DNA from 4 places in the Vibrio sp. 1288 genome. Region 1 is predicted to be linked to each of the others. Evidence: predicted binding sites of a transcription regulator. Region 1 holds the regulator's gene; each other region holds the start of a gene.

Region 1 (8,312 bases):
ACATTCCAGCACACAAGACTTCTTGATGTGTAATTCATCTTTCGAGAACTTCCGTGCGACAGTCACTAAAGCGGCGTATGACGCAGAAACACAAAGCGTAATGATCGCACCAGACGTTGCGGATGCACTTTCGGTTGAAGAAGGGGATTTCGTTCGCCTTCTTCCGCAGTAACAGACGACAGAATTTAAGGATAGAAACAATGACACATTGGATTGCAGGTGAATGGGTACAAGGTCAGGGTGAAGCATTTACGTCTCTGTCGCCGTACAACCAAGAAGTGATCTGGCAAGGCAAAGGTGCAACGGCAGAGCAGGTGAACCAGGCGGTATCTGCAGCGCGTGAAGCGTTTATTGACTGGAAAAAGCGTCCATTTTCAGAGCGTGAGGCAATCGTGTTGGCTTTTGCGGAGAAAGTAAAAGAGAACAGCGAAAAAATCGCCGAAGTGATTGCCAAAGAAACCGGTAAGCCGATTTGGGAAACGCGCACTGAAGCAGCAGCCATGGCAGGTAAAATTGCCATTTCGATTCGCGCTTATCATGACCGCACTGGTGAGGCGAGCCGTGAAGCAGCAGGCAACCAAATCGTATTGCGCCACCGCCCATTGGGCGTGATGGCGGTGTTTGGTCCTTACAACTTCCCAGGCCACCTACCAAATGGTCACATTGTGCCTGCGCTACTGGCTGGTAACACGGTAGTCTTCAAACCGTCTGAGCAAACGCCATGGACGGGTGAATTGGCGATGAAGCTATGGGAAGAAGCCGGTCTGCCGAAAGGCGTGATTAACCTTGTTCAAGGCGCGAAAGAAACTGGTATCGCCCTAGCTGACGCAAAAGGCATTGATGGCGTACTGTTTACGGGTAGCGCGAATACGGGGCATGTATTACACCGTCAATTTGCGGGTCAACCAGGCAAGATGCTCGCACTAGAAATGGGTGGTAATAACCCGATGGTGATCTCTGATAAATATGGTGATTTGGATGCCACGGTTTACACCATCATCCAGTCAGCGTTTATCAGTGCTGGGCAGCGTTGTACGTGTGCTCGTCGTTTGTATGTGCCATTGGGTGAAAAAGGCGATGCGCTTATCACCAAACTCGTTGAAGCGACACGCAATATTCGCGTAGACCAACCATTTGCAGAACCTGCGCCATTTATGGGACCGCAAATTTCGGTCGCGGCAGCCAAGTTTATTCTTGATGCACAAGCTAATCTACAGTCTCTTGGCGGTGAAAGCTTGATTGAAGCGAAAGCAGGAGAGGCGGCGTTTGTTTCTCCTGGTATCATTGATGTAACGAACATTGCTGAGTTACCAGATGAAGAATACTTCGGCCCACTTCTGCAAGTGGTGCGCTACGAAGGATTAGACAAAGCCGTGGCGCTAGCAAACGATACGCGCTTTGGCTTATCTGCTGGTTTGGTTTCAACCGACGACCAAGAATGGGAATACTTCGTTGACCACATTCGTGCAGGAATCGTGAACCGTAACCGCCAGCTTACTGGTGCAAGCGGTGATGCGCCATTTGGTGGTCCGGGGGCGTCGGGTAACTTGCGCCCAAGCGCTTACTACGCAGCAGATTACTGTGCGTACCCAATGGCATCAATGGAAGGTCAAGAAACTGTCTTGCCTGCAACATTGAGTCCAGGTGTAGTGCTATAAGTTTTAATAATAGAGTCGCAACTATGCATTGCGGCTCACCTTGCCGGCGCATCATTTAGGTATGGGTTGTAGTGATCGTTGGCAGAACACGAAAAGTGAGCAAAGACTCGGAAAAGCGTGTTGACTGACTGGCATTTACCGTCACAGGTTGATGGTTGCTCGTTCATTATTCTGGACAACTTTTGTTGTGAACGAGCAGCCAACTTCCGCTTACCTTTAAACTCTACATCTCGTAACAAGGAGTCGTTATGACGCCCGATGTGTTATTTGAATCGCTATGGCAAGATTACATTCAACGTCTTTGCCCTTCGGCGGCTAAAGTGCATCAGCTGCTTCAAGAAGATGAGCCTCTGATTAATGATCATATAGCTTTACGTACCTTCAATATCGCGCCTCTTGGTATTGAAACTCTAGCTAAGCCATTTGTAGCTATTGGTTACAAGGCGTGTGGTGATTACGTTTTCGAAAGCAAAAAGCTGGTTGCTAAGCACTATGAGCACCCAGATCCGAAGCAACCTAAAGTATTTATTAGTGAGCTAAAAGTTGAAGAGTGCTCGCCTGAGCTACAAGAGATTGTGAAAAATTTGGTGGCACAAGTCGATGCTGACAAGCTGAACGATAGCGCATTCTTACATGGTGGACGCTTGTGGGATTTAAGCTTTGCTGATTACCAAACGTTGGCTAAAGAAAGTGAGTACGCATCTTGGCTTGCGGCGCATGGTTACGGAGCAAACCACTTCACGGTGAGCGTTAACCAACTCAATGAATATGAAGAAGTGAAGCAGGTAAACGATCATCTGCGTACCGCTGGGTTTACCATTAATGAAAATGGTGGTGAAGTGAAGGGCACTCCTGAGGTGTTGCTAGAGCAGTCATCGACCATGGCAGATAAAGTAGCGGTTCGTTTTAGCGAAGGCACTGAAATTATCCCTGGCGGGTTTTATGAATTTGCTAAGCGCTATCCGATGGAAAATGGTGATTTGTACCCAGGTTTCGTGGCCGCTTCAGCTGACAAAATCTTTGAAAGTACGAATGGCTAAGTTTTAGGGTTAACCTGTTAAGCTTACTCATTAGTGTTCGCTGCACCCTATCTTATTTGGTCATGAGTAAATAAAAAGCCACCAATGTTGCCATTGGTGGCTTTTATAATTTTGTTCGTGTCACTCTAGTTTGAGATTAACGAGTACCGTAAACCACGATGGTTTTACCGTGAGCAGAGATTAGGTTCTGCTCTTCTAGCATCTTCAAAATACGACCTACTGTCTCACGAGAACAGCCAACAATTTGACCGATTTCTTGACGAGTGATCTTGATTTGCATGCCGTCTGGGTGAGTCATTGCGTCTGGTTGTTTTGCAAGGTTCAGAAGCGTCTGAGCGATACGACCAGTTACGTCTAGGAACGCCAGGTCACCCACTTTTTGGCTAGTTACTTGAAGACGACGAGCCATCTGCGCAGAAAGACGCATTAGGATGTCTGGGTTTACTTGGATAAGCTGACGGAACTTCTTGAAAGAAATTTCAGCAACTTCACAAGGAGATTTAGCACGAACCCAAGCTGTGCGCTCTTGGTCTTCCTCGAATAGACCAAGTTCACCAATAAAGTCTCCTTGGTTTAGGTAAGAAAGGATCATCTCCTTACCTTCTTCGTCTTTGATAAGAACCGCAACAGAACCTTTAACGATGTAGTACAAAGTTTCTGCCTTTTCGCCCGCGTGAATTAGCGTGCTCTTTGAAGGGTACTTATGAATATGACAGTGTGAAAGAAACCACTCTAATGTTGGGTCGGTTTGAGGTTTACCTAGAACCATAATATCTCACTTCCTCTGCAGGGTACGCTTGCGCTATCCATATTTTAGCTAAGCCTGAATTAGGCCTACTAGAATAAGAGCACTTTTTATATGCTGCAAGCTCTCTTGTGTTTCGGTAAGAAATAGTATCCTTTTTCGAAAACGATTTCTTGATTTTAATCGTGCCATGATTGAGATTTTGTAAGCAAAACTGTGCACATGATCACGGTATGAAAAGTAAACATCTTCGCAGGCAGGTTTTTAGCCAATTTTCCCTGTTTCGATGAGCTGTTGTAGGATAGGCCGAACTATGAGCTCCATTGCAAAGCTCATCTTACCGCCGGGTACGACAATCGTGTTGTGGCGTGACATGAATGAGCCATCAATCATGGCCAGCAGATATGGGAAGTCGACATTCTTGATACCGCGTAGGCGAATCACCACAAAACTCTCATCCAAACTAGGGATGCCTTTTGCATTAAGTGGGTTGGAAGTATCAACGGTCGGTACGCGCTGGAAGTTGATGTGAGTACGAGAAAACTGCGGAGTGATATAGTTGAGGTAATCGTCCATGGATCGCACGATTGAGTCCATTACCGCTTCACGCGAATGGCCGCGATCGCGAGTGTCACGTACGAATTTTTGTATCCACTCTAAGTTCACAATCGGCACCATGCCAATTAAGAAATCCACATGTTGAGCAACATTAACATCGCCATCGACCACGCCACCATGTAACCCTTCATAAAACAGCACGTCGCTGTTTTCGGGTAAGTCTTGCCACGGTGTAAACGTGCCTGGCATTTGATTGTAGGGAACCGCTTCGTCAAACGTGTGCAGATAACGGCGCACGCTGCCAGTGCCGTCATGCCCGAACTTACGGAAAAACTCTTCTAATCCCGGGAAGTCATTAGCTTGTGGGCCAAAGTAGCTAATGTGTCGACCTTGCTCGCGGGCTTTGCGAATTTCGATGTCCATTTCTGGGCGAGTAAAGCGATGGAAGCTATCGCCTTCAACCCATGCGGGTTTAACGTTCATCATATTGAACATTTTACGGAAGGCTTCAGATGTAGTGGTCGTGCCGGCACCGGACGAACCAGTAACCGCAATAATTGGGTGTTTAGCTGACATGACAAACCTTGTCGAAAATTACTTACCTGTAATGTGCAGTAGAGTTACTACTGCACGGTCGATATCCCACTATAGCACGTAACAATACCTTGTCATCGAGTGGGATACGGTAAAATGTGAAGGGTCTAAAATTTTGTTTTATGTTGAATATCGACGGTTTCGTGTAGCTCAGAGAACACGATAACCGCTTCACCTTTTTCCAATTGAGCTTTAACTTGATCAATTTTGTCTTGCAAAGAAACCTCGACGGTTCCGTAATCCGTTCCTTCGCGTAAGACGAATTCACGAATTAAGTTTTCCAATGTTTCCGGCGCAATGTCTTGCCATGGAATGATCATAAATACCTCTAACTTTTATGATGAGCGGCTAGTTTACTGCGTTCGTTGCTTGGATACAGCAGAAAGGTAATCTGCGGCGATACTTTCGTAATACGCAGGCAGCGCTTCCTCCAACCAAAACTTAGGTTTTAACGCCGTTCCTGTCAGGAAGCCAACATGGCCACCGTGCTCAAAGAGACGGTAATCAATGTTATCTGGCAGAACAAATTTCGGGATCACATCGTCGGTCATGAATGGATCGTCTTTGGCGTGAATGATCAGTGTCGGTAGCGTGATTTGCTGTAGTTTACTTAAGCCAGAGCATTGGTCGTAATAATCTTGTGCGTCTTTAAAGCCGTGCAGTGGTGCCGTGATCAAATCATCGAATTCATACAATCGTGTGACACGTTTTATTGAGTTGTAGGACAGCGCAAGCTCGCCGTGCAATAGATGATGCTTTTGTAACGCGTTACGTTTCAGTGAAGAAAGCAGATAACGGCGATACACTTTCGAAAAGCCTTGTTCAATACGGTTCGCACACGCCGCTAGGTCTAAAGGCGCAGAGATAATAGTCGCTGCATTCAAAATAGGGTGGTCTTTATATTGGGCTAAATAATTCGCCAACATGTTACCGCCAAGAGAAATACCAACTGCAACTTTGGGATTATCAGGAAAACGTTGTTCAAGGTGCTCTAGGAAGTAACGAGCATCCGTCACTTCACCCGAATGGTAAGCTCGTGCTTTTTTGTTTGGTTTACCGCTGCAGCCACGAAAATGCATCATCACCGACAGCCATCCAGATTGAGCAAATGCATTCATTAACCCATTGGCATAAGGGCTATAGAAGCACCCCTCTAACCCATGAAATAAAACAAAAATCGGCTTTTTTTGTGCAGGCTCTTGGGTTGGGTCCTCGCTCCACGCGAGATCGAGAAAGTCGCCATCGGATGTATCGAGGGTTTGCCAAATCGGCGTAAACAACGCTTTTTTGCGAATAAAACGCGGCAAAAGCGTTTGGAGATGCGGGTTTTTGATCCCGGCGGCTGCGAAAAATTGTGTCATACCTAACTGCTCTTATGCGGTCCTTCGGTGTCCGTTGAAGAACTTATTAATATAATCCTTTATAAAGATTATAGGTATTCTACAGATTTATGGGCGTTTTGGTGGTTGAATGTTTGGCACCGGCATAGCAAAGGCTTGCTGCAAATGCTCCCCACCGAGTTGACGACAGTATCTCAACGTCAGTGGGTCACCATCATTTTTGAGTAGTGCAAGTGAGTTAATGCAGTCCACCAAATCCGCTTGTTGCTGCTTTTCTAGTTGCAGCTCAAACTGCAAGGTCTCACGATACAAAGCGTCATTGACTTGAGACTTAAGGTGGCGACGAAGGTCGCGAAAGGAGTGAAGTAAAGTTTCGCTTCTACCTAGACAGTCTTGCACCAAGGGCCAGTCTTTTTCTTGGAAAATGAGTTGCTGCTCATCGAGCCATCTGAGCAGCAGGAGTAGGTTCACGTTACCGTGGTAGTTGTTTTGCAATGATAAGCACGCCTCTTTCACTTCTCGCACACCATAAAACTGCAGACTAAACTGCCAAAGGTGTTCTAGGGTGAGTGTGTATTCAGCGTGTTGATTACTCATTGATTAAACTCTAGCTCCATCTGCTCCAACGTTTCTTGAGCAGACATCCATTCCATTTCAATTTCTTCGAGCTCAGCCTTACTAGAAGCTTGAAGTGCCAGCACTTGGTTAAGTTTAGCTTTATTTTCGGCCGCATACAGTGAGTTGTCCGCCAATTGTTCTTCAGCTTCGGCCAGTGCAGCACCTAACTTATCCATTTTATTTTCTAGTTGTGTCAGCGTTTTGCGAATTGGCGCTGTCTGTTTTCGAAACTCTGCATCGCGACGTTTTTGCTCTTTCTTCGCAGCTGCGCTGTTGGCCGTATCTTTGCTTGGCTGCGCAGCCTGCGCTTCTTTGCGTTCCGCTCTTTGTTGTTCGGTTAACCATTTATAATAGTCATTTAAATCACCGTCGAACGGAGCAACTTGTCGATCATGCACTAAATACAAGTCATCGGTCGTAGCGCGCAGTAAATAGCGGTCGTGCGAAACAATCACCATCGCACCTTCGAATGTTTGCAGTGCCATCGTAAGTGCTTGGCGCATGTCCAAGTCTAAGTGGTTGGTCGGTTCATCAAGTAGCAACAGGTTTGGCTTTTGCCACACAATTAAAGCCAACACCAAACGGGCTTTTTCGCCACCAGAAAACGGCGCAACTTTTTCTAGTGCTTTGTCACCTTGGAAGCCAAAGCTACCTAGGTAATCACGTAGCTGCTGTTCGGTTTGATCGGGTGCGATTTGCATCATGTGTTGCAGCGGCGTTTCTTCAGGATGAAGCGTTTCTAACTGGTGCTGAGCGAAGTAACCAATTTTCACGCCTTGTGAGTAAGTTAGGTCACCACCTTGCGCGTTAAGTTCACCAGAGAGCAGCTTGATTAAGGTCGATTTACCCGCACCATTACGGCCGAGTAGACCAATACGACTGCCAGGAACCAAGTTCAAGCGGATCTTCTCTAAGATGAGGTTGTCACCGTAACCTGCAGATACTTCATCCATCATCATGATTGGGTTTGGCAGCGCAGCTGGCTCACGGAATTGAAAGCTAAATGGGTTATCGAATTGAGCTGGCAGTACTTTTTCCATGCGCTCCAAAGCTTTGATACGGCTTTGGGCTTGGCGTGCTTTTGATGCTTTGTAACGGAAGCGGTCGATGTAGCTTTGCATGTGCGACATCTGCTTCTGTTGCTTTTCAAACATCGCTTGTTGTAACACCATTTTTTGTGCACGTTGGTTTTCGAATGACGAGTAGTTACCCGTGTATTCGTTCAGCTGCTGATTCTCGATGTGAATGATGCGACCAACGATCGGATCCAAGAAGTCACGGTCGTGCGAGATCAGGATCAGTGTGCCTGGGTAGTTTTGTAGCCAACGTTCAAGCCACATCACTGCGTCTAAGTCCAAGTGGTTGGTTGGCTCATCGAGTAGCAATAAGTCAGAACGGCACAATAGCGCCTGGGCTAAGTTAAGGCGCATACGCCAACCACCTGAGAATTGAGTCAAACTCCAACTCATTTGCTCTTGGCTGAACCCTAAACCATCGAGCAGTTCTGCCGCGCGAGCGCGAATGCTGTAACCACCAATGGTTTCAATTTTACCGTGTATCTCGGCAACTAGGGTTCCGTTGTCTTGTGTTTCTGCTTCAGCTAACTGCTTTTCGAGAGCGCGGTACTCGCGATCACCATCAATGACGTATTCCAGTGCAGTGCGCTCTAGCGCAGGCGTTTCCTGTGCGACCCAGGCCAACTCCCAGTGTTGAGGTTGGCTAAATGAGCCAGCATCAATTGACAGTTCATCTTTCAGTA
Region 2 (8,312 bases), on a different contig from region 1:
AATATCGCCCGTTTTGAGCGGTTGGTTGGCCTGGACTGGCACTTCCACCACGCGGCCACGCACGCCAGAGACGATAGGCGTAGTCGGGAACACTTGGTTACCCAATTGAGTAAATGGGTGGTTGTAGTTCATAAGCAGCACGAGTGTGCCCACTAACACTACGCCGCCAAGTACGGCGGTTGGAACGGTCCATTTGTTTAGAGGAATATTGAAAATTTTAAAAATGGCAATACAAAGAGCTGCGTAAGTCAGAATCAGCAATAAGTCCATTATTCGTCCTCTTTACTTTGTTCAGGCAAAGGCTTTTGCTGAATCTTTTGTTGTTTCAACATCGATACTTCGTTTTTGAGTTCGTTGACTTCATCGATGAGTTCTTCAAGGCGGTGATGAATGTCGTGTGTTTCTTGTTCTAGTTGTTTAAAACCCCAGCCGCGTTCCTTGCGCCATAATGTTGCCCAGATCCATAAAAATGGCCACAGCGCATGCAAAGTGAAAAGGCTGACCCAGCCAGCGTAGTGAATTGCGTCTTGGTGCGGGTGCTCTCTCTCTTTGGCGATTTCATATGGAATATCATGGATGACAATGATTCCGTAAAAGATCACTAAAGCAACGAAGATGAGTAACCCAAGTGCAAAATAGTCTAGAAACATCTTACCTACCTGTGCGTATTGCGAAATGGAAAATCTACGTAAATTAACAATTTAAGTATTTGTCTTAACTACAGATGAATCAAGCGGTTTTTATGTAGGAATTATGTTTATGCGATGTAAGTATCCACTGATGTTTATTGGCAGTTAAGGTGTTGCTGAGTACTTATTTAAACAAGCAGTGAAGTGATATAGGAAGGATAAGTAAAAAGTATACTAAAGCCCCAGGTGTCAACCGGGGCATGGTTTAAAGTTCGGTACAGACTTGGTTTCTGCCATTGGCTTTGGCGCGATAAAGAGCTTTGTCTGCACGATAAAAAGTTCGCTGAGTATTCTCGCCTTCTCGATGCAAGGTAATCCCTATGGATACGGTCAGCCCCCGCTCACCAAGAATATCGTCCCAACCATATTGATAAATCCGTTCACGATAATTCTCGGCATGCATTTCTGCGCGTTCCAGTTGGGTATTCTCAAGGATCACGAGGAACTCTTCACCACCAAATCGTACGCACGATGCGCCTTTAAATCTGAAGTAGGACGCCAGTTCCTGTGACACACTTTTGATCGCTTTGTCGCCCACCAAGTGGCTTAGTTCGTCATTGATGGATTTGAAGTGATCGATATCGATGACCATCAATGCAAATGCAGTATCGTGCAGAAGTAGATCTTTTAGTTTAACTTCTAACCAGCGTCGGTTGTGTAAAGACGTAAGTGGATCGGTAAAGACGTCCTGCTGTAGCTGAGCAACAGTATTTTTATGCTGCTTGGTGGTTTCTTTTAGTTCTTTGTTTTCTAGCTCTGACAAAATGAGTTTGAGTTGTAACTCAAAGCGTGAAAGTCGGCGTAGTTGAGCAGACCCTAACTCACCGATCGGAATATGTTTTACAAGATCAGATTCGATTCTATGCGCTTTTTTTTCACAATTTAATGCTTCTTGATACAACCCTTGAGAGGCGTAAACTTGACTCATCGCGTTATAAAAATGCTGAGTAACGATAGGAGATAGCTGCTTTTGAATCCTTTTACTGATGGAGTCCAACGTTAAATTAGCTAAAGAGGTGTGCCCTACACCGTTTAGACAATACGCAGTCTCAATTTTGACCATCGTAGATAACCAGTATGTCGTGGCACTACCCGTTGTATACTGAACATTCGAAATAGCCAGCAACGCACTGGGGTAGTCTTCTTGCAGACGATGTAATTTGGCTCGGTAGAGGTGAATTTGTGCGGCGAGGTTTTTATCACTGACGAGAATGCTCAGTTCTTCACATTCACTCAATAGCTCTTTGGCGTCTGCGGTACGGTTCAAGCTGATATAACAGGCAAGCATGTACAGCTTGTAACGAAGGCGTAGGGATCGACTGCCAATAGCGTGATCGATAGCATCTATTTTTTGATAATAACGTAATGCACGTTGGTGATCCCCATAGGCATCGCACAAATTACCCATTCCAATAATGGCCAATACGTACTCATCAATATAGCCGTACTCGACGGCGATATTGGTTGAAGCAACATACTCGGTTAATGCCGCATTGTAGTCACCTACTTCAACTAAACGCTCACTCAAGCTTGCTTTCACAGAAAGAATATCTTCTACATCCTCTGGTAAAACAAGCAACTCAAGCGCTTGTTTCAATTCACTAATGCTGTCGTTGAGCTGTTTGATCTCTCTTCGATACTCGGCGCTAATGATATAGCAATGCGCTTTCTCTCGGTTTGTTGACGCAATATGTAACCCTATGTGTTCCCATAGCGTAATCGCTTCTTCACCTGAAACGGAAGAAGGATCGATACCTGCGTCAGTCACCTTGCTAAGCAGTTGTTCCATTCTTCATTACCTCAATATAACTTTCTTCGAGCTGTTCTAACGTGAATGGGAAGGTCAGGATATCTTGCAAATACAGTATCGGTTTAGGGCCTTTGATTCCGCGTCGCTTCCATGGATAGATGTCTAACATCGCTTGGACAGTGCGGTAGACCTCTTCTGCTGCTTGACCTTTTTCTGCAATTAACATTGCTAGCCTGTTACTGGAAATTCTCGAGATGAGGTCGCTGGAGGTTGTCAATGCATGAACGAGCTCGGTACAAACATCGAGAACTTCGGGGTTTGAATGCTGAATCATAATGATGGCGTGGTTAGAGCGTTTGAGCTCCGTTTTAAACAAAACTAACTGTTCCCACCAGTAGGTCTCAGAAACGACATTAGAGAACTGTTTTTCAGGGTCGTATTCGTGTTGAGAGCGAATATGATTGATCAGCTTACGTGCTCGCTGCTCTAGTTGGCGTTTAGAGCCTCTTGCTTTATCCATGCTGATTCGGTGAGTTTGTTCTTTGAGCATTTTGAGTGCGTGCGTACGGTATTTCTTGAACGCGTTAAACGCAGACTCAAAGTCTCCTTGTTCTTCAGCGACTCGTGATTGTTGGAAGCAAATTTGGCTGAGTAGCTCACCGTGGTCGAAACTGAGTGCAGACTCTTCTGCTGCAAGTAGCAACTTGGCAGCGCTGTCTGTATTTTGGCGCAAAAGCTCAAGTCTTGCTCGGCTAATAAAAGAGTGTGCTTTCATCCAAACGAGATCATGCTCAATGGCGAGCTGGTGGGCTTTTTGGGTGGCTTCTTCGGCCGCATCAAGGCGTTCTAGTCCAAGCAGTGCTAACCCTTTAAAGTCCCAGATCTCGGCTTGCCACGTACTGTCACCATGATCTTTTAATACTTCGGTTGCTCCATCCAGTACCGTAAGCATCTCGACAAACTTATTTAGTAAGTAATAGTCCCAAGCTAATAGGATGCGCGCTTTGCCTTCTAACCAAGCAATACGAACATTGTTTGCCACTTTAACGGCTAACTCATGAGTTGAAGCGGCAAGTTGGTGTTCATTAGTGATGCGCCATACATTACCAAGCCCAATTAGAGATTCGATTTGAATTTCAACATCATCAACAAGAGCAGATTGTTCGAGCGCATTAATCCAATATTGTTGCGCGGAATAATACTTTGCTTGGCCCCAATATTGGAGTGCAAAAAGATGGAGAATTTCCGGGAGATGATCGTCGGTTTCAAGCTGTGTTTGTTTGCTGTAAGCGTCTTTGACGAGTTTTAAGCCTTGTCGGTAATCCATTAGGCACCAACAGCATTGCGCCATGATGAGTAAGGCTTTGATCTCTCCGTCCACAAATAAAATTTGTTCCGCGCGGATACGATATTGCTGCGCAATATTAAAGGTATGTTTAGGGGCCGATTTTATTTGGCCTTTAAGCTTAGTGAGATCATCTTCTAGCTGAATTTGGTTTTTATCCAACGTTCACATCCATGACTATCGAACTGGAAATCACACCTAATATTAAGTGGTTAGATGCATGTTTCTTTACCAAAGCGATGCGGATAACGTTTTGGTAAACGATCAGGGGCCGTAATGTATACCGTTACAACCCCTAATTACTACATCTAAATTACCAATAGAATAGCTACGATAGGAGCTGTTTGATTGTCAAAGGTGCATCAGAGACTTCTAACCTTTGTGCAGCGGTAAGACCTTGTTTATCCTGATAGCACAAATTATGCCAAGCTCTGAATATATCTAAAAGAGGTAAAATACCAGCAGGTCGTAATTTGCGACGTGGCTCGTTAATGAAGCTTTCGAAAAGAATCTGAAAGCGGTTTTGATAAAACTTCACATGACGAGTTGTCGCAACGTTAAACCATTTTTCAGGCTCATTTTGATCGCCAGCGAGGTAGCAAATGCCTTTGTGGTTTTCGTTTTGACTAGAGATTGCCCAACGATCGCGCCACCAACTCATATAGGCGATATCGACTTTGCCAAAGGGAGTGCTCATGTCCCAACTAGCGTCCTCTTCTACGTACATCAAGTCGACACTTTTCTCTTTAATACGAGGTAAACAAACGCTCAGTGCAGCTGAACGTAGTAGGGGATCTTGAGGCATGTATAGAGATACACGTTTGTTTGGGCAGCACATATCAAGTACGTGCAAATAGTGTGCATACGAGGTGTATGGCGGACGGACTAATGCCCCTTTTGAAGGGTAATGAAATACAGATAGATTACCAAGAGGGTCTTCTACGTTACCGCGAGCCAAAATTGTTTGGTATTTTTGGTCAATTCGCTCTCTGAGGTGATGAGAAGGTTCCGCAAGCGGCTCACTTGCTTCCGCTACATACTCCTGGGAAACAAAACGAGACACCTCATCGTAAGGATTATGATCGAGCGTTGCGATTGGCTCTTCATCAGCGGAATAATTGACGTGCTGGCAAAGAATATAGCCAGAATGCGCTTCGCCAGAAACAATCCAATACACACCGTTATTGCTGTTCGGTTGCAATGCAATATAGTTTGAGGCCAATTCATAATGCGTTGCGTGGTTTACCCAGCGCGCATCAATGGTTGCAAGCTTGCGGCGGCAGCGGCTAGCTATATGGTCAACATGATCGTAAAAGGTTTTTGGGTTAATACTAAGCTTGCGGCAGATTTCTCGTACTGAATATCCCGTAAACAACAAGCCCATCAAGTTCTCTTGAAATTGAAGCTTCTTGTTGGCACCAGACCACTTGTCAACAAAGGTACTTTGACACACTTTACAGCGGTAACGTTGGCGATCGCCACTGTAACCGAAAGCGTGATAGAGGTGTTTGTGAGTGTGGACAGAAAGTCCAAAGTTGTCGCAATCATCATTACGGCAAGCAGGCAACCCGTCACTGTGGACGTGCCGCAGGCGATGAAGTTCGTTCACGACATCGCGATTATTAAGTAAGGGGGGGAAAGCTCCACATTCACGGCATACCATCGCCGGACGCTTAGGGTTCGCATGTTGCAGAACGTAACGCTTTGCATCACTCAATCCAAAGTTGTCACACGCCAATGTTTTACAAAAGTTGAGTTGTAACCCATCTGCGTCTTTTGGCAGTTCGCCGTTAGACACAATCGCCCCCTCGGGATAATTCGGGCAGCCAGCATAACTCTGGCTGCAAATTATTACTTACTATTTGTTCTTAGATGTTGATTGCAGTTTCTAGTGCAACTTTCATCATGTCGTTGAACGACTTCTGACGCTCTTCTGAGCTTAGTTTTTCACCACGGATGATGTGGTCAGAAACTGTCAGGATAGTCAGTGCTTTCGCGCCTAGGTCAGCTGCTACGCCGTAGATACCAGCCGCTTCCATGTCTACACCTAGGATGCCTAGTTTTTCCATCTTCTCGAAGATGTCTGCTTCTGGTGTGTAGAACAGGTCTGCAGAGAATACGTTACCTACTTTTACAGGCACTTCCTGAGCGCGCGCTTGGTTAACGGCTTCTTCTAGAAGACCGTAATCAGCGATTGCTGCGAAATCGTGGTTGTTGAAACGGATACGGTTAACTTTAGAGTCTGTAGAAGCACCCATACCGATAACAACGTCCATTAGTTTCACGTCGTCACGTACTGCACCACAGCTACCTACACGGATAACGTTTTTCACGCCGTATTCAGCGATTAGCTCGTGTACGTAGATACAGCAAGACGGGATACCCATGCCGTGGCCCATTACAGAAACTTTTTTGCCTTTATAAGTGCCAGTAAAGCCGAACATGTTGCGAACGTCACAAACTTGTTTCACATCTTCTAGGAACGTTTCAGCGATGTATTTAGCGCGCAACGGGTCGCCTGGCATTAGAACTGTTTCAGCGAAATCACCTGGTTGTGCGTTAATGTGTGGGGTTGCCATAAGTGCTCTCCAAAGTTTTGTTTTGATAAAACGCCTCTATTATAGAACGCTATTACCAATTCTGTTGAACTTGTTCGTTTTCGTTGAGGCAATAATATCGGGACGTACAGTGGCCCCTTGAGAGCTTAGTCACAAAAACCACGCATTTAGAAACTGCAATTACTATTGATAACCAAATCTGTTGAAATCAAAAGAGCAATCGATTTGCTTTTGAGCAGTTTGTCGATTGCGCGCACAAATTCTTTGTTTTTGGGCCAAACTTTTTTCTGACAGCTGGTTGATCGAAATACTTTCGAGTGAAGTAAAACGATTAAATTGTACAACTTATTTTCTTGTACAATCTGGAAAGGCTTGCTATAAGTTATACAACAAAACTTTTTGTATAGGGATGCGTCATCATGGAATCTTCAATCAAAGTAGGTATCAGTTCGTGTGTTTTGGGTGAACGAGTGCGTTTTGACTCTGGTCATAAGGTGAGCAACTTTGTGACTAAAGAGCTCAGCCCGTATTTTGACTTTGTTTCGGTATGCCCTGAAGTCGGCGTAGGTATGCCAGTACCCCGTCCAACAATTCGTCTTGTTTCTAATGAAGAGCGTGTTGCATTGGTTGAAACCAAAAATCCAGAAAATGATCATACCGACAATATGCTCACTTACTCGGCCAATAAAGTAGATGAACTTCAAAGCGAGCAGCTTTGTGGTTACATCGTTTGTGCCAAGTCACCAACTTGTGGCATGGAGCGAGTCAAGGTTTACAGCAAGAACAGTGCTGCGAAAGAAGGTGTTGGCTTGTATACACAAACATTGATGCAAAAAATGCCTTGGTTGCCTGTTGAAGAGGATGGCAGACTTAACGACCCTGTATTGAAAGAAAATTTTATTACTCGAGTATTTTGTCTAAATGACTTTTACGACTCGATGGATGGTGAGCCTACTCGTGGCAAAATCATCGACTTTCATTCGCGCTACAAACTGACGTTAATGGCACACCACCCAGAGTCATACCGATCCCTTGGCCGCTTAGTTGCCGGTGTCGCTAATTATGAAATTGAAGACTTTTACCAAGAGTATCGTTTAGGACTGATGAAGGCGTTAACGAATCGGGCTAGCCGCAAAAATAACACAAATGTGTTGATGCATTTACAAGGGTACTTCAAACGCTCACTAACTAAAGAAGAAAAAGAAGAGTTAGCGACAGTGATTCACGACTACCGTATTGGAATGCTGCCTCTGCTAGCACCACTTACGTTGATTAAGCATTACTTAAATACTTACCCAGACGAGTATTTAGCAAAACAGAAGTTTTTAGAACCGTATCCGCAGGAGATGAGATTACGCTATGGTTTGTAGTTCAGAAGAAAAACTATACGCGATCCGAGATGTCGCAGAAATCACGGGTGTAAAACCAGTTACGCTGAGAGCTTGGCAACGAAGATACAACTTGATCCAGCCTCAGCGAACTGAAAAAGGACACAGACTCTATCGCCAGCAAGATCTCGATACGATTCGCGAAGTCCAGAGTTGGCTCGCGAAGGGGATTTCGATTGGTAAAGTTAAGGGGTTGCTAGGAAAAAGCGCCGATGTCGAAGTCAAAAACGAGGTTCGCACACTCGAAGAAGTTGAAAACATGCTGCTTGCGCTGTCTACCCTGAATCGAGGAAAAGCAGAGAGTTTACTTGCCTCTGTTCTTAAAGAGTACCCACTAAAACTCGTTATTGATCAGTTTATTAGCCCAGTATTTGATGCGCTAGATATGGTAAAAGGATCGTTGCGATCCTTGCAGGTGGGGTTATTTCAGACTTGTTTAATCACTCGACTTGCCCTTGTTATCGATTCTGAAAACAAAGCCGCTTCCAAAGGAAAGTGTCTGCTCATTAGCTTTGAACAAAACAGAGAATCTGAGAGTTGGATTCAAGCAGCGAAGCTTTGTGAACAAGGGTATCACACGAC
Region 3 (8,312 bases), on a different contig from region 1:
CGGTTCACTTTAGAGTCAGTACATGCACCCATGCCGATCACAACATCACGCACTTTGATGTCTTCATTCACTGCGCCACAGCTGCCAACACGGATGATTTTCTTCACGCCGAAGTCTTTGATTAGTTCAGTCGCGTAAATCGAGCATGATGGGATACCCATACCGTGGCCCATTACCGAGATCTTACGGCCTTTGTATGTGCCTGTGTAACCAAACATATTACGAACGTCACACACTTGAACGACATCTTCAAGGAAAGTCTCTGCGATGTATTTTGCACGTAGTGGATCACCAGGCATCAGTACGACGTCTGCAAATGCACCCATTTCAGCATTGATATGTGGAGTTGCCATTTTCTTTTCCTTAACCTTTCTCTAGCGCTCCGCGCTTAAGGCGATATAAGCCAGAGTATTCTCATTTCCGACAAGCAGCATTTACATACTGCAAACATAAAACTAGGAGCAATCGAGCTCCTAGTTTTCAAAAACCTAACTAATTATAGGAAGTTCTTACCGTAATCCATTGGAGAAGTACCGAAGTAACTTGCCAATGTTTGACCGATATCTGCGAATGTTTCGCGGCGGCCAAGAGAACCAGCTGGTACTTTTTGACCATAAACCAATACTGGGATGTGCTCACGAGTATGGTCAGTGCCTGGCCATGTTGGGTCACAGCCGTGGTCTGCCGTTAGGATAAGCACATCGTCTTCTTCCATAATCTCTAGCACTTCGTTGATACGACCATCGAAGTACTCAAGTGCCGCTGCGTAACCCGCTACGTCACGACGGTGACCGTAAGCTGAGTCGAAGTCTACAAAGTTAGTGAATACGATCGTGTTGTCGCCCGCTTCTTTGATTTGCTCTAGCGTTGCTTCGAACAATGCAGGGATACCTGTCGCTTTCACTTTCTTAGTGATGCCGCAGTTTGCGTAGATATCAGCAATCTTACCAATAGAAACCACGTTGCCTTGCTTCTCATCAACGAGCTTCTGAAGAACCGTTGCTGATGGTGGCTCTACAGAAAGATCACGACGATTACCTGTACGCTCAAATTGACCTTTACCAGCACCAACGAATGGGCGCGCGATAACACGACCAATGTTGTAATCTTCTAGCTCTTCACGTGCGATTTGGCAAAGCTCTAGTAGACGGTCTAGACCGAAAGTCTCTTCGTGACATGCGATTTGGAATACAGAGTCAGCAGACGTGTAGAAGATTGGTTTGCCAGTCTTCATGTGCTCTTCACCAAGATCGTCAAGAACTTGAGTACCAGACGCGTGACAGTTACCTAGGAAACCGTCAAGCCCCGCACGCTCAAGAATGCGGTCAGTCAATTCTTTCGGGAAGCTGTTTGCTTTGTCAGTGAAGTAACCCCAGTCAAACAGAACAGGAACACCTGCGATTTCCCAGTGACCAGACGGCGTGTCTTTACCTGAAGAAAGCTCTGCTGCATGACCGTATGCACCAATGATTTCAGCGTCTGCGTCTAGTCCAGGTGCGAAGCGACCTGTCGATTCTTTATGCGCCATTGCCAAACCAAGTTTCGATAGATTTGGAAGGCGAAGTGCACCTTGGCGATTGTCGTTATCTGCTAAGCCTTTTTCACATTGGTCAGCGATGTGACCTAGTGTGTCTGAACCTACATCACCAAATTCTTTAGCGTCGGCAGTTGCACCGATACCGAATGAGTCTAGTACTAAAATAAATGCTCTTTTCATTGCTCGTTCCTTAGGCCCACTCGGCTTTTTATTATGGTTGAGTAGGCCTTGTGTAATTACTTGTTCTATTAGATATCTTCTGCACGAATTTGGCGGTAAACCTCTGGAGTTGGTGTGTATTCACCACCTACTTTGATTGCACTGCGCAGTGCTTTTGCCGCTTCTTCCCATTGCTCTTCAGTGCGAGCGTGGATGACCGCAAGAGGTTTATCACTGTCTGCGACCTCACCTAGGCGGATGAACTCGTCGAAACCAACTGCGTAGTCGATTTCATCAGTAGCGACTCGACGACCACCACCCATAGCAACCACAGCCATGCCGATAGCACGTGTATCCATTGCAGAGACAATGCCCGTTTCTGTTGCGTAAACTGGCTTGATGATTTCTGCTTTTTCTAAGTAGTTGTCGTAGTTTTCTACGAAGTCCGCAGGGCCGCCTAAGCCAGCAACCATCTTGCCGAAGCACTCAGCTGCTTTGCCGTTATCCAGCACTTCCATCAGTTTTGCGCGTGCGTCTTCTGTGTTCTCAGCAAGCTTGCCAAGTACTAACATTTCAGCACATGAAGCCATGGTCACTTCAAGTAGACGAGGGTTACGGTATTCACCTGTTAAGAAACGAACCGCTTCACGAACTTCTACCGCGTTACCCGCTGAAGACGCCAATACTTGATTCATGTCCGTAAGAATTGCCGTAGTCTTAGTGCCAGCACCGTTTGCTACCGCAACGATTGATTTTGCTAGCTCTTCAGACGCTTCGTAAGTTGGCATAAATGCACCTGAACCCACTTTTACGTCCATCACTAGCGATTCCAGACCCGCCGCCAGTTTCTTAGAAAGGATCGACGCCGTAATCAGGGAGATATTGTCTACCGTTGCGGTAATATCACGAGTCGCGTAAACACGCTTATCCGCAGGAGCAAGGTCACCAGTTTGACCGATGATCGCCACACCAGCGTCTTTGGTTACTTGACCAAAAACATCGTTGCTCGGCGTAATGTTGTAACCAGGGATAGATTCAAGTTTATCCAGCGTACCGCCTGTATGACCAAGACCGCGGCCAGAGATCATAGGTACGAAACCGCCACACGCTGCCACCATTGGGCCAAGCATTAAAGAAGTTACGTCACCCACACCACCGGTTGAGTGTTTGTCGACAATTGGACCACCGAAGTTCATGTGGCTCCAGTCGATAACCATGCCCGAATCACGCATTGCACACGTTAAGGCGATGCGCTCATCCATGGTCATTTCATTAAAGAAAATCGTCATAGCAAACGCCGCAATCTGACCTTCAGATACCGTGTTGTTCGCTACGCCTTGAATAAAGAAGTTGATTTCGTCTGCGGTAAGTACTTCACCGTCACGTTTTTTACGAATGATTTCTTGTGGTAAATACATTAGTGCCTCCCAAGCTCTTTTGAGCCATGGTTGTAGTAGGATAGAAGAGGTTTGGTAGCACCCGTTTAGGTGCTACCGTTCAGACGTATTATTGGAATTAGTACGCTGTTGGATCAGCGACGTCGTCCGATACTTCTAATGTATTTAGTAGGTTGGTTAGCAGGCTAGACGCACCAAAACGGTAGTGACGAGCATCAACCCAGTTGTCACCTAGGATTTCGTCAGCCATTGCTAGGTATGCTGCTGCGTCTTCAGCAGTGCGCACACCACCTGCTGGTTTGAAACCAACAGTTTCTGCAACACCCATGTCGCGAATAACTTCAAGCATCATGCGAGCGTATTCTGGTGTTGCGTTTACTGGCACTTTACCAGTTGAAGTTTTAATGAAGTCAGCACCTGCTTCAATACAGATTTGAGATGCTTTCTTGATTAGTGCTTCTTCTTTTAGTTCACCTGTTTCGATGATCACTTTAAGAAGAATGTCACCACAAGCTTCTTTACATTGCTTAACTAGTTCGAAGCCTACTTTCTCATCACCCGCCATTAGCGCGCGGTAAGGAAAAACTACGTCAACTTCGTCTGCACCGTAAGCAACCGCCGCTTTTGTTTCAGCAACTGCGATTTCAATGTCGTCGTTACCATGTGGGAAGTTCGTTACTGTTGCAATACGAACCTCTGGCGTACCTTGCTCACGAAGTGTCTTCTTAGCAATAGGAATAAAGCGAGGGTAAATACAAATTGCAGCTGTGTTGCCTACTGCTGTTTTCGCGTCATGACATAGTGAGATCACTTTTGCATCAGTGTCATCGTCATTCAACGTAGTTAGGTCCATAAGTTTAAGTGCACGTAGCGCTGCTGCTTTTAAATCGCTCATTTCTATCTCCGATCAATATTCAAAAAATTCACTACTCAGCCTTACATCACGTCTTTAACTATAATCAACAAGTCGAGACAATGTGAGTAAATGGCTAAACAGTCTATTAATGAACGGACTTGGTTCCCTGAAGACTCGGCATATACAGCGAAAATTTATCATATGCCAATTGCTATCCTTGTCACCGCACAGTACCAGTTTGGCCTATGGCACAACAATCTATGATTGCGGTGTCTTTAATATCACATCACAAAGCAAAACGCCTATTAGATCTGATATTGCAGGGCAATTCATTTGCCCATCGATTATGTAATATTCATTACGTGATTAAGAATCAAGCTTAACCACTATCCTGTGATTAATACATTATAGAGTTTCACCGCAAAACTGTAGCACCAAATAGAGCGCAAACGGTTTGTATCTCAAAATTTCCTAGCCCCTATTCCATTGACTGCGTAATACCTCGACTAAGGCAAACACCCGATGAAATTTTGGAGCCCGAAAAACGAAAAATGCCCCGCAGCAATCTCTTGCTACAGGGCATGATGTAAAACGGCGTCTATATATTAAGAACCGATTCTAATTATAGTGCTGCAAGGCTTAAGCAGAAGCCTGCAATTGTCGCTGCCATAAGGTTAGACAACGTACCTGCAAGAACTGCTTTAACACCCATGCGAGCGATGTCACTACGACGGTTTGGTGCAAGGCTACCTAGACCACCAAGTAGAATCGCGATAGAAGAAAGGTTCGCGAAACCACATAGTGCGAATGAGATGATAGCTGTTGTCTTCTCAGACATTACTTCACCAGTTGCCGCGATTACTTGAGCGTTTTCACCTAGATATGGTGTGAAGTTCAAGTAAGCAACGAATTCGTTCACTACGATTTTCTGACCGATGAATGAACCAGCTGTTACAGCTTCTGCCCATGGAACACCGATTAGGAATGCTAGTGGAGAGAACGCGTAACCTAGGATTAGCTCTAGTGTTAGTTCTGGCATGCCGAACCAACCACCGATGCCACCTAGCATACCGTTGATTAGCGCGATTAGACCAACGAATGCGATTAGCATTGCACCTACGTTAAGCGCAAGTTGTAGACCAGAAGCCGCACCGCCCGCAGCTGCGTCGATTACGTTAACTGGTTTGTCGTCACCGCCGTCCATCGCTTCTTCGATACTTTCGTGAGGCTGGTCAGTCTCTGGGTGAAGGATTTTAGCGAACAGTAGACCACCTGGTGCTGCCATGAATGATGCCGCAACTAGGTACTCTAGTGGAACACCCATAGATGCGTAACCTGCTAGTACACCACCAGCAACAGAAGCTAGACCACCACACATTACCGCGAATAGCTCTGATTGAGTCATTTTTGGAACGAATGGGCGAACAACTAGAGGTGCCTCAGTTTGACCTACGAAAATGTTAGCTGCAGCTGACATTGATTCCGCACGAGAAGTGCCTAGCGCTTTTTGTAGTGCGCCACCAAGAATCTTGATAACCCATTGCATAACGCCAATGTAGTAAAGAACTGAAATCAGTGCAGAGAAGAAGATCAGTGTAGGAAGAACACGGAATGCGAAGATGAAACCGCCGCCGCCGAATACTTCGAACATCTTGTCAGAAACAAGACCACCGAACAGGAATGATGAACCATCGTTACCGTAGTTGATAACGTTAGAAACACCTGAAGAGAAACCGTTTAGTAGATCACGGCCCCAAGGTACATACAGAACAAATGCACCTAATGCGAATTGGATAGCGAATGCGCCACCCACAGTTCTAAAGTTGATAGCTTTTCGGTTGTTAGAAAATGCCACTGCAATCGCAAGAAGCACTACCATACCGATTAGGCTCATAAACAGGCTCATAGTTTATGACTTCCTTATAAGTTATTTATTGGCGTGTTACAAAATGGAGCTATAAAGCGGGGGCAATTATACTCATGCAGAATCAATTAAAGTAATGCCAGCCTCACACTTTCCTATAAGATTCATGATTGATTCAACCAGCTTTGTGAGTTAATTCACAATAAGCAGGAAAACGTTTTCGATTTCAAACCACATCTTTAGATTTTATTCACATATCGAGAAAGCAAAATTGCTATTTTTCCACAGTTGAGAGGCAATCGATTGCTTTCGGCCGTTATGCAACTCTACGAGCTCATTAAAGACGTGAATGAGTTTGGCTGGGTGATTTGACTCCCCTTGATATCCAAGTATAGGCATATCTGGTGCGTCTGTTTCGATTACTAGGTTTTCGAGTGGTAATTTTTGAATTGCGTCGCGTGTTTTCTTGGCTCTTGGGTAGGTAATCGTTCCTCCTACACCGATAAAAAAACCTAATTTGACCCACTCCATGGCTTGCTGATAACTCCCAGAAAAAGCGTGTAGCACACCACCTCTAGGGAGATTCGCCGCTTTCACCATTTGAATGAGGCGATTGTGCGCTTTTCGGCTATGTAAAATAACTGGGAGTTCGAAGCGTCTAGCCAGCTCAAATTGAACTTCAAGTATCTTTTCTTGCAACTGTGGATCAACATCAATGGCAAAATCTAAACCACACTCTCCTATTGCCACGCACTGCTGCCCTTTTTGATTTAGATAGCCTTCTAGCTCTGTAAGGTGCTGCTCAACGTTATCTTCAAGAAAATACGGATGAAAGCCGAGAGCATAATACAAATTGGCATGTTGCTCTGCCAAAGTTTGAATACGAGCCCAATTTTGCGGACCGACGGAAGGAATCAAAATTCTTGCGACGCCTTGCGTTTGAGCAAGCTCAAGTTGATGCGCAAAGTCATCTTGAAACACATCAAAATCAAAGTGGCAGTGCGTATCAAAGAGCTTCATCTTGACGCTTTTTATCTGTATCTGCGGGCAGAAAATCAGAGGATGGTTGGGCTTCACTCTTCTCTTTAGTTTGATGGGCAGGGTCTTTTCGATATGGGACGCAACTGCGTTTCTGGTCGGGGGTTAACCCCATTTCTTTACACCAATTGTCGTAACGCTTTAGCCCACGTTTAAACCAGTTCATATCTTATCCTTATATAAAAACGCCCTTGGCTAAGTTTATAGCCAAGGGCGTTTTAAAATCTAGTTTGCGTTAAGGCTTACCCTAACCGCACAAATTAGTGCTCGCGCGTCGCACGGAAATCAACGTCAGGGAAACGCTCTTTCGCTAAGTTTAAGTTAACCATTGTTGGAGCGATATACGTTAGGTTATCACCCCCATCCAATGCTAAGTTCGCTTGATTCTTGCGTTGGAACTCATCCAGTTTCTTCGCATCACCACACTCAACCCAACGCGCAGTTGCAACGTTAATGCCTTCATAAATCGCTTCAACGTTATACTCAGACTTCAAACGAGCCACAACAACATCAAACTGAAGTACACCAACGGCACCAACGATCAGATCGTTGTTCTGTAGAGGACGGAATACCTGTACCGCACCTTCTTCTGATAGCTGAACCAAACCTTTGAGAAGCTGCTTCTGCTTTAGTGGATCTTTCAGGCGAATACGACGGAATAGTTCCGGAGCGAAGTTCGGAATACCAGAGAACTTCAGTGATTCACCTTGCGTAAAGGTATCACCAATCTGAATAGTGCCGTGGTTGTGTAGACCAATGATGTCTCCGGCGTAAGCGTGTTCTGCACGTGCACGGTCACCAGCCATAAAGGTTACTGCATCAGAGATACTCACTTGCTTGCCAAGACGAACGTGGTTCATCTTCATACCTTGCGTGTAAGTGCCAGATACAATACGCATGAATGCGATACGGTCGCGGTGTTTTGGGTCCATGTTCGCTTGGATCTTAAATACGAAACCAGAGAACTTCTCTTCAGTCGCTTCAACTTCACGTTCAACCGCTTGACGAGTTTTCGGCGCTGGAGCCCATTCAGTTAGACCGTCTAGCATATGATCCACACCAAAGTTACCTAATGCAGTACCGAAGTAAACTGGCGTAAGATCACCTGTTAGGAACATTTCCAAATCAAACTCAGGGCAAGCACCCATAACAAGCTCAAGCTCTTCTCGAACACTTTCCGCAAGGCCTGCACCAACTTTTTCATCAAGCTCTGGGTTATCGAGACCTTTGATGATTCGAACTTCTTGAATCTCATGACCGTGACCTGATTCGTATAAAATCGTTTCATCACGGTGAATGTGGTACACACCTTTAAATTCTTTACCACAGCCGATTGGCCATGTAATTGGCGCACACATCATGCCCAACTCGTTTTCTACCTCGTCCAATACTTCCATTGGATCACGAACGTCACGGTCAAGTTTGTTCATGAAGGTTACGATTGGCGTGTCACGCAGACGC
Region 4 (8,312 bases), on a different contig from region 1:
GAATCGCTTCCATGCCAAGGTTGGCAAGTTGGTCTGCTACGTCATAGTTTGTACTACCAATTGGTAATACTTTTTCAGGGCCAACAACGCGTGGGTCCGCTGAGCTCAAGTGGTACTCTTTGTGAATTACTGCTAAATCCGCTTTTGTTATTGCTGCAATTCGGCTAAATGTCATCTCACTATAACCTCGGTCATAAGTGTGCATTAGGCCCTCTTTACAGTAAGCATAACCTGTCACGATTGGCAGTTCTTTTGATACATCGATATCAGCAAACGCGTCACTGATCGACTCATCAAGGCTTCTTGGCGCTTGATTATCCCAACCAGACAGGTCAACGAACTTAGCGTTAATACCCATATTTTTTAGTTTTAGTGCTGTGTTGTAAGCACTATGTGCCTCACCGATAGACGAGAGAAACTCTCGAATTTGAGGCAAGTACTGGCGCAACGAAAATTGACCGTACTGACAGGTTTCTAAAATATTCGCGATACAGTTTTTCGCTTCAGCAATGCGGGAGCGAATGAATTTATCCGCACGGATACGATTCATTGGGTCCGCAAAAATATTTTCATTGGTCAGCAACATACGGCTTTCAACGTACGCTAACGCTTCTTCCCATTTGTCGTCGCGTTTCGCGATAAGCTGATAAACGCCTGGTTTACTGGTTTTTTTACACTCGAGCAGCGCATCGGTCATACCACCGTATGCAGATACGACAAAAATACGATTGTATGGTGTTTTGGGACGAAGAATAATATTGTCGAGAACAGCATCAAATGCTGTCATTGATGTACCGCCGATTTTTTCTACGGTAAATGTCATGATAAGCCTTTTTTGATTAGTAACTTTAAAAAGAAAAAAGAAGAGATAGTAAAGTGTGGGGTGGCAAAGCACCCCACCATCATCTTTTAGTCAACGAGAGGATAAACACCGTTTTCATCGTGCACTTCAGCGCCAGTAATCGGTGGGTTAAACACACACGCCATTACCATTTCTTTATTCTTATAAGCTCTCAAGTAGTGCTCATCGTGTTTATCAAGGATGTATAATGTACCTGGTTTGATTGGGTACGTTTCTCCACCTACAACTTCAATCTCACCTTCACCACTCATACAAAACACCGATTCAAGGTGGTTTTGATAGTGAATATGAGTTTCTGTATCTTCATAAATCGTTGTGATGTGGAAAGAGAAACCCATGTTGTCGTCTTTCAACAACATGCGGACACTTTCCCAGTTATCTGAAACAACACGTCGTTCGCTGTTGCGGCATTCATCTAGAGTTCTGACGATCATAATTAAAATCCTTATTAAGATGCTTGTTTGAAATGTTTCGCAGCGATAGTCTCTACTGCATTTTCAAAGATGCTTAGTCCTTGATCTAGCTCTGATTCGCTGATGGTTAGTGGACAGAAGAACTTCACAACTTCATCGTCTGGACCCGCTGTCTCTATCACCATTCCATTCTCGAAACAGTTTTTCGCAATTTCAGATGCCATGTCACCATTGATACATTCAATACCAACCATCATGCCGCGGCCTTTTTTCTGCACAAACATTTGAGGAAAGCGACGAACACAACGGTCAATCACTGCACTTACCTTGTCTGAACACTGCTTGATGTGTGTTTCAAAATCATCGTTTGCCCAGTAAATTTCTAGTGCTTTTGCAGCAGTAATAAAGGCGTGATTATTGCCACGGAACGTACCGTTATGCTCGCCTGGCTTCCACTGGTCAAGCTCAGGCTTAAGTAATACGACAGCCATCGGCAAACCGTAACCACCGATCGACTTCGATAGCGTCACGATATCCGGTTGGATACCAGACGGCTCGAAACTAAAGAAAGTACCGGTACGTCCGCAACCTGCTTGAATGTCATCGACAATCACAAGAATGTCATTGGCTTTACAGATTTTGCTCAAACGTTGTAACCACTCGTTTGAAGCAGCATTTAAACCACCTTCACCTTGCACAGTTTCAAGAAGTACAGCGGCTGGTTTATCCATACCTGCAGAGTTATCATTTAGCATGGTTTCGAACAGCGCGAGACCATCTACGCCAGCGTAACCTTCAAATGGAATACGAGTGACGTTACTTAGACTAGAACCGTTACCTTGTCTGTGATGCTGGTTACCCGTTGCAGCCAGTGCGCCAGCAGTACAACCATGGAAACCGTTAGTAAACGCAACGACGCTGTCGCGGCCTTTTACTTTTTTAGCCAGCTTCAATGCCGCCTCAACAGCGTTAGTGCCTGTTGGGCCCGTAAACTGAACCTTGTAATCCAAGTTTCTTGGTTTAAGGATGTAAGTATCCAACGCTTCCAGAAACGATGCTTTCGCTTCTGAGTGCATATCCAAACCGTGAGTAATACCGTCCATTTCAATGTACTCAAGCAACGCTTGTTTTAGTACTGGATTGTTATGGCCGTAATTTAGAGATCCCGCTCCAGCAAGGAAGTCTAAGTATCGTTCACCTTGTTCTGTTTCTAGCCAGCAGCCTTTCGCTTTACGAAAAACGACCGGGAAATTGTTTGAATATGAGCGTACGTTGGATTCCTGCTTTTTGAAAATATCCATGATGAGACCGTTTTTAATTCCTATTGTTTGAGGATTATTTGAGAGGAATGCGATACAAATATTCTGTATCGTGTTTGCCTTTAAAGTGGGCTTCTTCATCCAAAAATGTGCTTACTTGGCCAGAATTGCCGTTCATCGCATCTAACTTTTTGAACAGTGCCCAAGAGGCTTTATTATCTTCCGTGATGGTAGTTTCTACCGATTTAACACCGCCTAATTCCTCTCGGGTGAGAAGTTCTTTCAACATGCGGAATGCTAAACCATGACCTCTAAAGCGAGGTGAGACTGCAACTTGCCAGACAAATAAAACGTCTTGCTCGTCTGGTTTCTGATAACCGGAAATGAAACCTGCGATTTCGCCTTTTTGCTCAACCAAAATACTGGTTTTGCTGAAATGCGTAGACTGTAGGAAATTGCAATAAGATGAGTTCATGTCCAATGGAGGACAGTCTGCAATCAAGCTGTAAATGTCGTCACCATCAGAGATTTTAGGCTCACGAAAAATCCATTTTTTACTTGAGTCTTCTCCAATCTCTGGATAAAGGACCCAAGGTGCTGATGTGATCATGTGAAAATACATATCCTTTGAGGTCTAATTAAATTTCCTTTTTATTATGGGCATCCCTCGCGACTAAAAATCAAATAATCCGCCTTTTTATCGGCATTTTTGTGATTTGCATCACAAAAATAAACCTATTAACCAAAAGTTAAAATAGTTTGAGGTCTAATTTATTAAATAGTCACCTAAATGCGCAGTACAAAAAACAACCAGAATAAGACCATTTTCCATGCTGTTCATTTCTCAGAAAAAAATAGAAATCCAAAAAAAAAGCGGCATGCTTTCGCATACCGCTTTTATCAATAATTTAACTGCTGATACTAGTTATTTTGATTTCTTAGAAACCGCCTTTGGACGAGGTTCATCCATCAAACCTTTTATCAAAGATACCGTTGCAACAAGCAAAACAATAGTAAATGGTAAACCAGTCGTCACCGCCATTGCTTGAGCAGCAGCTAGACCACCACCCAACATCAATGCAATCGCAACCAAACCTTCAAACGTACACCAGAACACGCGTTGTGGCGTTGGTGCATCGACCTTACCGCCCGCAGCAATAGTATCAATAACCAGTGATCCTGAGTCAGAAGAGGTAATGAAGAACACCACGACTAAGATAATGCCGACAAAAGATGTTATCTCAGCCAATGGCATAACATCTAACATGGCAAAAAGTTTTAAAGGGAGTTCTGCGTTAAACACCGCCTCATAGCCATCATTAACGTATTGGCTAATTGCGTTACCGCCAAAAGCCGTCATCCATAACACACAAACTGAAGATGGGATAAGAATAACGCAAATAATAAACTCACGAACCGAACGACCGCGAGACACACGTGCGATGAACATACCCACAAATGGTGACCAAGAAATCCACCACGCCCAGTAAAACGCCGTCCAGCCTTGAGAGTAATTCACATCCTCTCGTCCAAATGGCATAGATAAGGCAGGGATATTAGCCACATAGGAAACGATGTTCTCGAAGAAACCAGTTAAAATCGCAATCGTCGGGCCAACAACAATAACAAATAGCAATAGCAGTGCTGCAAGACCCATATTGATTTCAGATAAGATTTTCACGCCCTTATCGAGTCCAGCCACAACAGAGATTAAAGCGAGCGCAGTAATACCAATAATCAATATGACCTGCGTGGTATTGGTCATTGGGACATCAAACAGGAAGTTCAAACCCGTTGCGGCTTGAGATGCACCGTAGCCTAGCGATGTTGCTAAACCAAAAACCGTCGCTACCACTGCAAGAATATCGATAATATGACCAGTCCAACCCCATACACGCTCACCAAACAAAGGGTAAAAAATTGAGCGCATAGTGAGTGGCAAACCTTTGTTAAATGAAAAGATAGCCAGTCCAAGAGCCAAGAGCGCGTATATTGACCACGGATGAAGTGCCCAGTGGTAAATCGTCGCAGCCATCCCTAATGCCGAAGCTGCAGTTGCATCGCCCTCTGCACCACCTAGCGGTGCCCAGTCAGTACGTACACCATTCTCAACGCTCACGCCACCAATCGCAGAACTAAAATGGGACATCGGTTCTGATACCCCGAAGAATACGAGACCAATGCCCATACCTGCAGCAAATAGCATTGCCAACCATCCGGCATAGGAGTAATCCGGTGTTGCTTCAGTACCACCGATTCGCACACGGCCCAATGGTGTGAAGATCAATCCGACACAGACAATGACAAAAATATTACCTGAAGCGAGAAAAAACCAGTCTAAATTGTGTAACAAACCCGCTCGTAGGTCTGCAAAAAACGGCTCTACCTGTTCTCGGAATAATAGTGTTATCACAACAAACATGACGATTGCTAAGCCAGAAATTGCAAAAACACGGTTGTGAATATCAAGGCCAAATGGGCCTACCTTTAGCGCAACGTTATCCTGACCAATTTGATAGTCAGTATCTATTGCGTTTACTTTTCCATCGGGGCGTTGAATGCCACCGTTATTATCGGTGCTCACGGATAATCTCCTTAAAAATACGTGACCAAGTTTAAATTACTTTCGTGGGAGTTCGAGTAATGAAACGTCTTCATCACTACCAAGCACATGTTCATAAAACATTGTTCTTATAAGCGGTTACTCAATCCGCCATCATAATCTTAAAGCCCCCTATCTCTCATTGCATTTTATTGTTTTCACCATAAATAACGCCTATTGCCAAACCGAAGATATTGGCATGTTTCGATTAAAGTGATACTGCAGTTGTGCTTGAAACAGCTCCGCAGTTGCTAACGCATCCGTCAGGGCATGGTGAGGTTGATAAGCAGGGAGGCCATATCTTTCACGAGCGTACCCTAATCGTACAGAACCGGGTTTCTTGCCTTTCAACTTATTGATAAAACCTCTGCATTCACGGCGTTGTATCGCATACTCAATATCTAACGTATCAACAACAGGAAACTGTATCCCCTCTCCGATGCTATTTAGCAAGGCGTTATTAAAGAACTGCCTTTCAATGTTCTTGTAGTGAACAAGTACCACTTTGCCTGACAACGCATCCAATATTTCACCCAAGATCTGAGACAGCTGCGGCGCGTTTTTAACCTCAGAGTCAGTGATACCGTGAATAATGACAGACTCGTGGTTTAACTCTCTGTTTGGGTTAACGACCCAATGAGCAGAACCATTACATTGAACACGATCAATAGTGAACGGCACAAGTCCGATCGTGAGAATGACATCCTCTTCCGAGTTCAATCCTGTTGTCTCAAAGTCTACCGAGACAAATGGCACTTGTTCAATTGGTGTTTCCCCATTAACCATCGGTGTCGAATAATAGCGTTTGAGCCTCTCGTCTTTCGCTTCTTTAGCGAGTTGCTTGAACAACATTGACCACTCTGGCGTCTGGGATGTATCCAACAACGGATGTTCTTTTTCTGCCTTTTTTGAGAACCACATCATTTGCTACTTCTCTGGTATCGAAACTTAATGAAGTTCTGTGCGTTACTTAGAATTTGAAATGCTGCTTTTAAGTTTCGACGTTCAAATTCAGACATGTTCTCCGGCTCAATATTGTTGTCTGGCTCTTCTCCATTTTCTATATCAAGGGCTTGGTGACGAATTCGAACCATGTAGATTAGCTCCATCGCATCCCTTAAATCCAAACCTCGACCTTTCGGTAAAATGCCAGCATCATTAATGTCATCTAAACGGTCGAAAGAGTTTTGCGATCGCGAACCGATTGCCAGAGAATGCACCCGTATTAAATCGGCCAACGGAGCCGTCCCCCTTCGCTTCAAGTTAATCGAGTTGCGATGACGACCATCTTTCTCCATCACAAAGTCTTTGAAAAAGCCCAGTGGAGGCGTCCTACGTATTGCGTTATACGCCATACAAGCAAGAAAGCGGTTATTTCTTTTCGCTCGTCTCACAATAAAGCTGCTTAATTGCTCCGCCCACTTCACTCGCCCATGCACACCGAGGAGATCAAAAAAGATATTACTATTTAACAATCTCTCAGGGGTTGGATTGTCTATCCAGTTTCCAAAGCATTCTTCCCATTCTGCACGAGTTTTTCGCCATTCTGGGTTGGTAGCCATAATGTCTCCAGTACAATAAGCATAGCCGCATGCCGCTAAACCATCACAAACAAATTTAGCAAACTTTTCAAAGTACTCTCCGTGAATCTCAACGTCATAACTGTTATCGAGAATAAGCGCGTTATCTTGATCCGTTACAATTAGCTGCTCATCCCTCGCCATTGAACCCATTGCGACTAAACAATAAGGAATGGGCGCTGGGCCGAACTCTTGCTCAGCTAATTCAGCGAGGCGTTGTTTGAAACTACTGCCTATAACCGACATGGCTCGACCAATCATGTGCGCGTTGGCATCTTCATTGACCATTCTTACGAAACAGTCTTTTACTTGTTCAGAAACCTGCTTGAGATCCTCGACACTGGTTTGCTGAAAAATAGAGCTCACTAGCAATAGGCTGTTCTGAGATTCGTAACGAACGATGTCCGTCATGCCAATAATTCCTATCGGCTTTTTATCTTTTAAAATTGGTAAATGATGCACGTTGTAACGCAACATGGTTAACATGGCCTCAAACACATAGGCGTTATAATCCAATGAAACCACGTCATAACTCATGACCTCACTCACTGGAATATTGGTATCAATACCCTGAGCTAGTACGCGAATGCAAAGATCGCGATCAGTCAATATTCCAAGCAGCTGTTCGTCATCTTCTTCTGTGAGCTCCTCTGTCGGGCGAATAATGAGCAGAGAGGTGACATTTTCCTCTGCCATTAGTATCGCAGCTTCCTGAATTGAAGCCGTTGCCTCCAGGGTTACTGGATCTCTTGCTAAGATTTTACGTGCCTTAGCGGTGGTAAAGTCATTGCTTTCGGAGCGGCTAGATATTGCGCTTCGCAAACGCGCGCTATCTTCCAGTTCCATGTAGTCCGCAAAGTTTTCAAACTCATCACAAAGTTCATTGAAGATGTTTTCCGGAATACAGTAAACGAGAGTGTCTTCTATCGCTTTGGCTGGCATCCGTACGCGGTTGTTCATCAACAACCCCATCTGACCAAACAGTCCACCAGCATCAATCCTGTTGTAAAGTTCACCTTTACGCCGATAAATCTCTACCGCCCCACTTCTCACCATATACAAGTCGCGGATCGTATCTCCGAAGTTAAGGATTTTTGTTCCTTGCCGAAAGTATGCAACCTCGGCATTGAGAGCAATTTTTCTAAGCTGCTCTTCAGGTAGGTCATCAAAAGGTGGGTACTGGCTAATGAAATTGAGCACTTCTAACTGTTCGGCTTCCATTTTTTATTCCATACGTTGCCTAAACTACAGCGATAAATATCACCCTGAGTGAAATCAAGCAATAAATAAATCTAAGGATAACAGTACCTAACCGATTTCACAGGACCAAGTCTTAATCAAAAATTAGAGCTCTAACCTTTTTATATGTAGAGTTCTAAGCTATCACAGCTTATATCTATGCAAGCGAGTTGAGTTGAAATGTACAAAAAAATTCAAAATAAATTCAACCCTACGTCAGGGCAACGTTATGGCGGATAAAAACACATCACAAGCAATTGTTTTAAATATAAAAAACAAGAATTGAACATACCTTGCTCAACGAACTCTCTATGCACGGCAGAACTAGTTAACCAACCCCCTTTCGTTGAAAGTTGA

Evidence for each region. The regulator CRP, encoded in region 1, controls carbon source genes, mostly activating them, when cyclic AMP is high. The targets are predictions, from matches to a motif close to TGTGANNNNNNTCACA.
Region 2: a site for CRP is predicted at 6,482-6,497, ahead of deoD (purine-nucleoside phosphorylase). Genes of this name have one in related genera too.
Region 3: a site for CRP is predicted at 6,000-6,015, ahead of R8O11_RS20635 (NupC/NupG family nucleoside CNT transporter). Genes of this name have one in related genera too.
Region 4: a site for CRP is predicted at 3,245-3,260, ahead of ectA (diaminobutyrate acetyltransferase). Genes of this name have one in related genera too.

What each region holds. Positions count from the first base shown of each region.
Region 1 is NZ_JAWPOX010000043.1:12,303-20,614, reverse strand. Features, by position in the region: gene astA (arginine N-succinyltransferase) at 1-172, shown strand, start outside; gene astD (succinylglutamate-semialdehyde dehydrogenase) at 201-1,658, shown strand; gene R8O11_RS21950 (DUF1338 domain-containing protein) at 1,907-2,698, shown strand; gene crp (cAMP-activated global transcriptional regulator CRP) at 2,835-3,467, opposite strand; gene R8O11_RS21940 (phosphoribulokinase) at 3,708-4,577, opposite strand; gene R8O11_RS21935 (YheU family protein) at 4,703-4,915, opposite strand; gene R8O11_RS21930 (hydrolase) at 4,949-5,956, opposite strand; gene R8O11_RS21925 (TIGR02444 family protein) at 6,044-6,532, opposite strand; gene R8O11_RS21920 (ABC transporter ATP-binding protein) at 6,529-8,312, opposite strand, start outside.
Region 2 is NZ_JAWPOX010000008.1:126,833-135,144, forward strand. Features, by position in the region: gene R8O11_RS08470 (HlyD family secretion protein) at 1-270, opposite strand, end outside; gene R8O11_RS08475 (DUF3302 domain-containing protein) at 270-650, opposite strand; gene R8O11_RS08480 (GGDEF domain-containing protein) at 895-2,478, opposite strand; gene R8O11_RS08485 (hypothetical protein) at 2,462-3,946, opposite strand; gene R8O11_RS08490 (hypothetical protein) at 4,113-5,582, opposite strand; gene deoD (purine-nucleoside phosphorylase) at 5,653-6,363, opposite strand; gene R8O11_RS08500 (DUF523 and DUF1722 domain-containing protein) at 6,762-7,712, shown strand; gene R8O11_RS08505 (MerR family transcriptional regulator) at 7,702-8,312, shown strand, end outside.
Region 3 is NZ_JAWPOX010000036.1:20,269-28,580, reverse strand. Features, by position in the region: gene deoD (purine-nucleoside phosphorylase) at 1-353, opposite strand, end outside; gene R8O11_RS20655 (phosphopentomutase) at 497-1,717, opposite strand; gene deoA (thymidine phosphorylase) at 1,786-3,114, opposite strand; gene deoC (deoxyribose-phosphate aldolase) at 3,212-3,988, opposite strand; gene R8O11_RS20640 (hypothetical protein) at 4,079-4,213, shown strand; gene R8O11_RS20635 (NupC/NupG family nucleoside CNT transporter) at 4,572-5,855, opposite strand; gene R8O11_RS20630 (TatD family hydrolase) at 6,060-6,833, opposite strand; gene R8O11_RS20625 (DUF5363 family protein) at 6,820-7,017, opposite strand; gene prfC (peptide chain release factor 3) at 7,112-8,312, opposite strand, start outside.
Region 4 is NZ_JAWPOX010000015.1:104,226-112,537, reverse strand. Features, by position in the region: gene R8O11_RS13270 (aspartate kinase) at 1-823, opposite strand, end outside; gene R8O11_RS13265 (ectoine synthase) at 910-1,296, opposite strand; gene ectB (diaminobutyrate--2-oxoglutarate transaminase) at 1,311-2,576, opposite strand; gene ectA (diaminobutyrate acetyltransferase) at 2,611-3,144, opposite strand; gene R8O11_RS13250 (BCCT family transporter) at 3,460-5,118, opposite strand; gene R8O11_RS13245 (3'-5' exonuclease) at 5,311-6,060, opposite strand; gene R8O11_RS13240 (DUF294 nucleotidyltransferase-like domain-containing protein) at 6,057-7,937, opposite strand.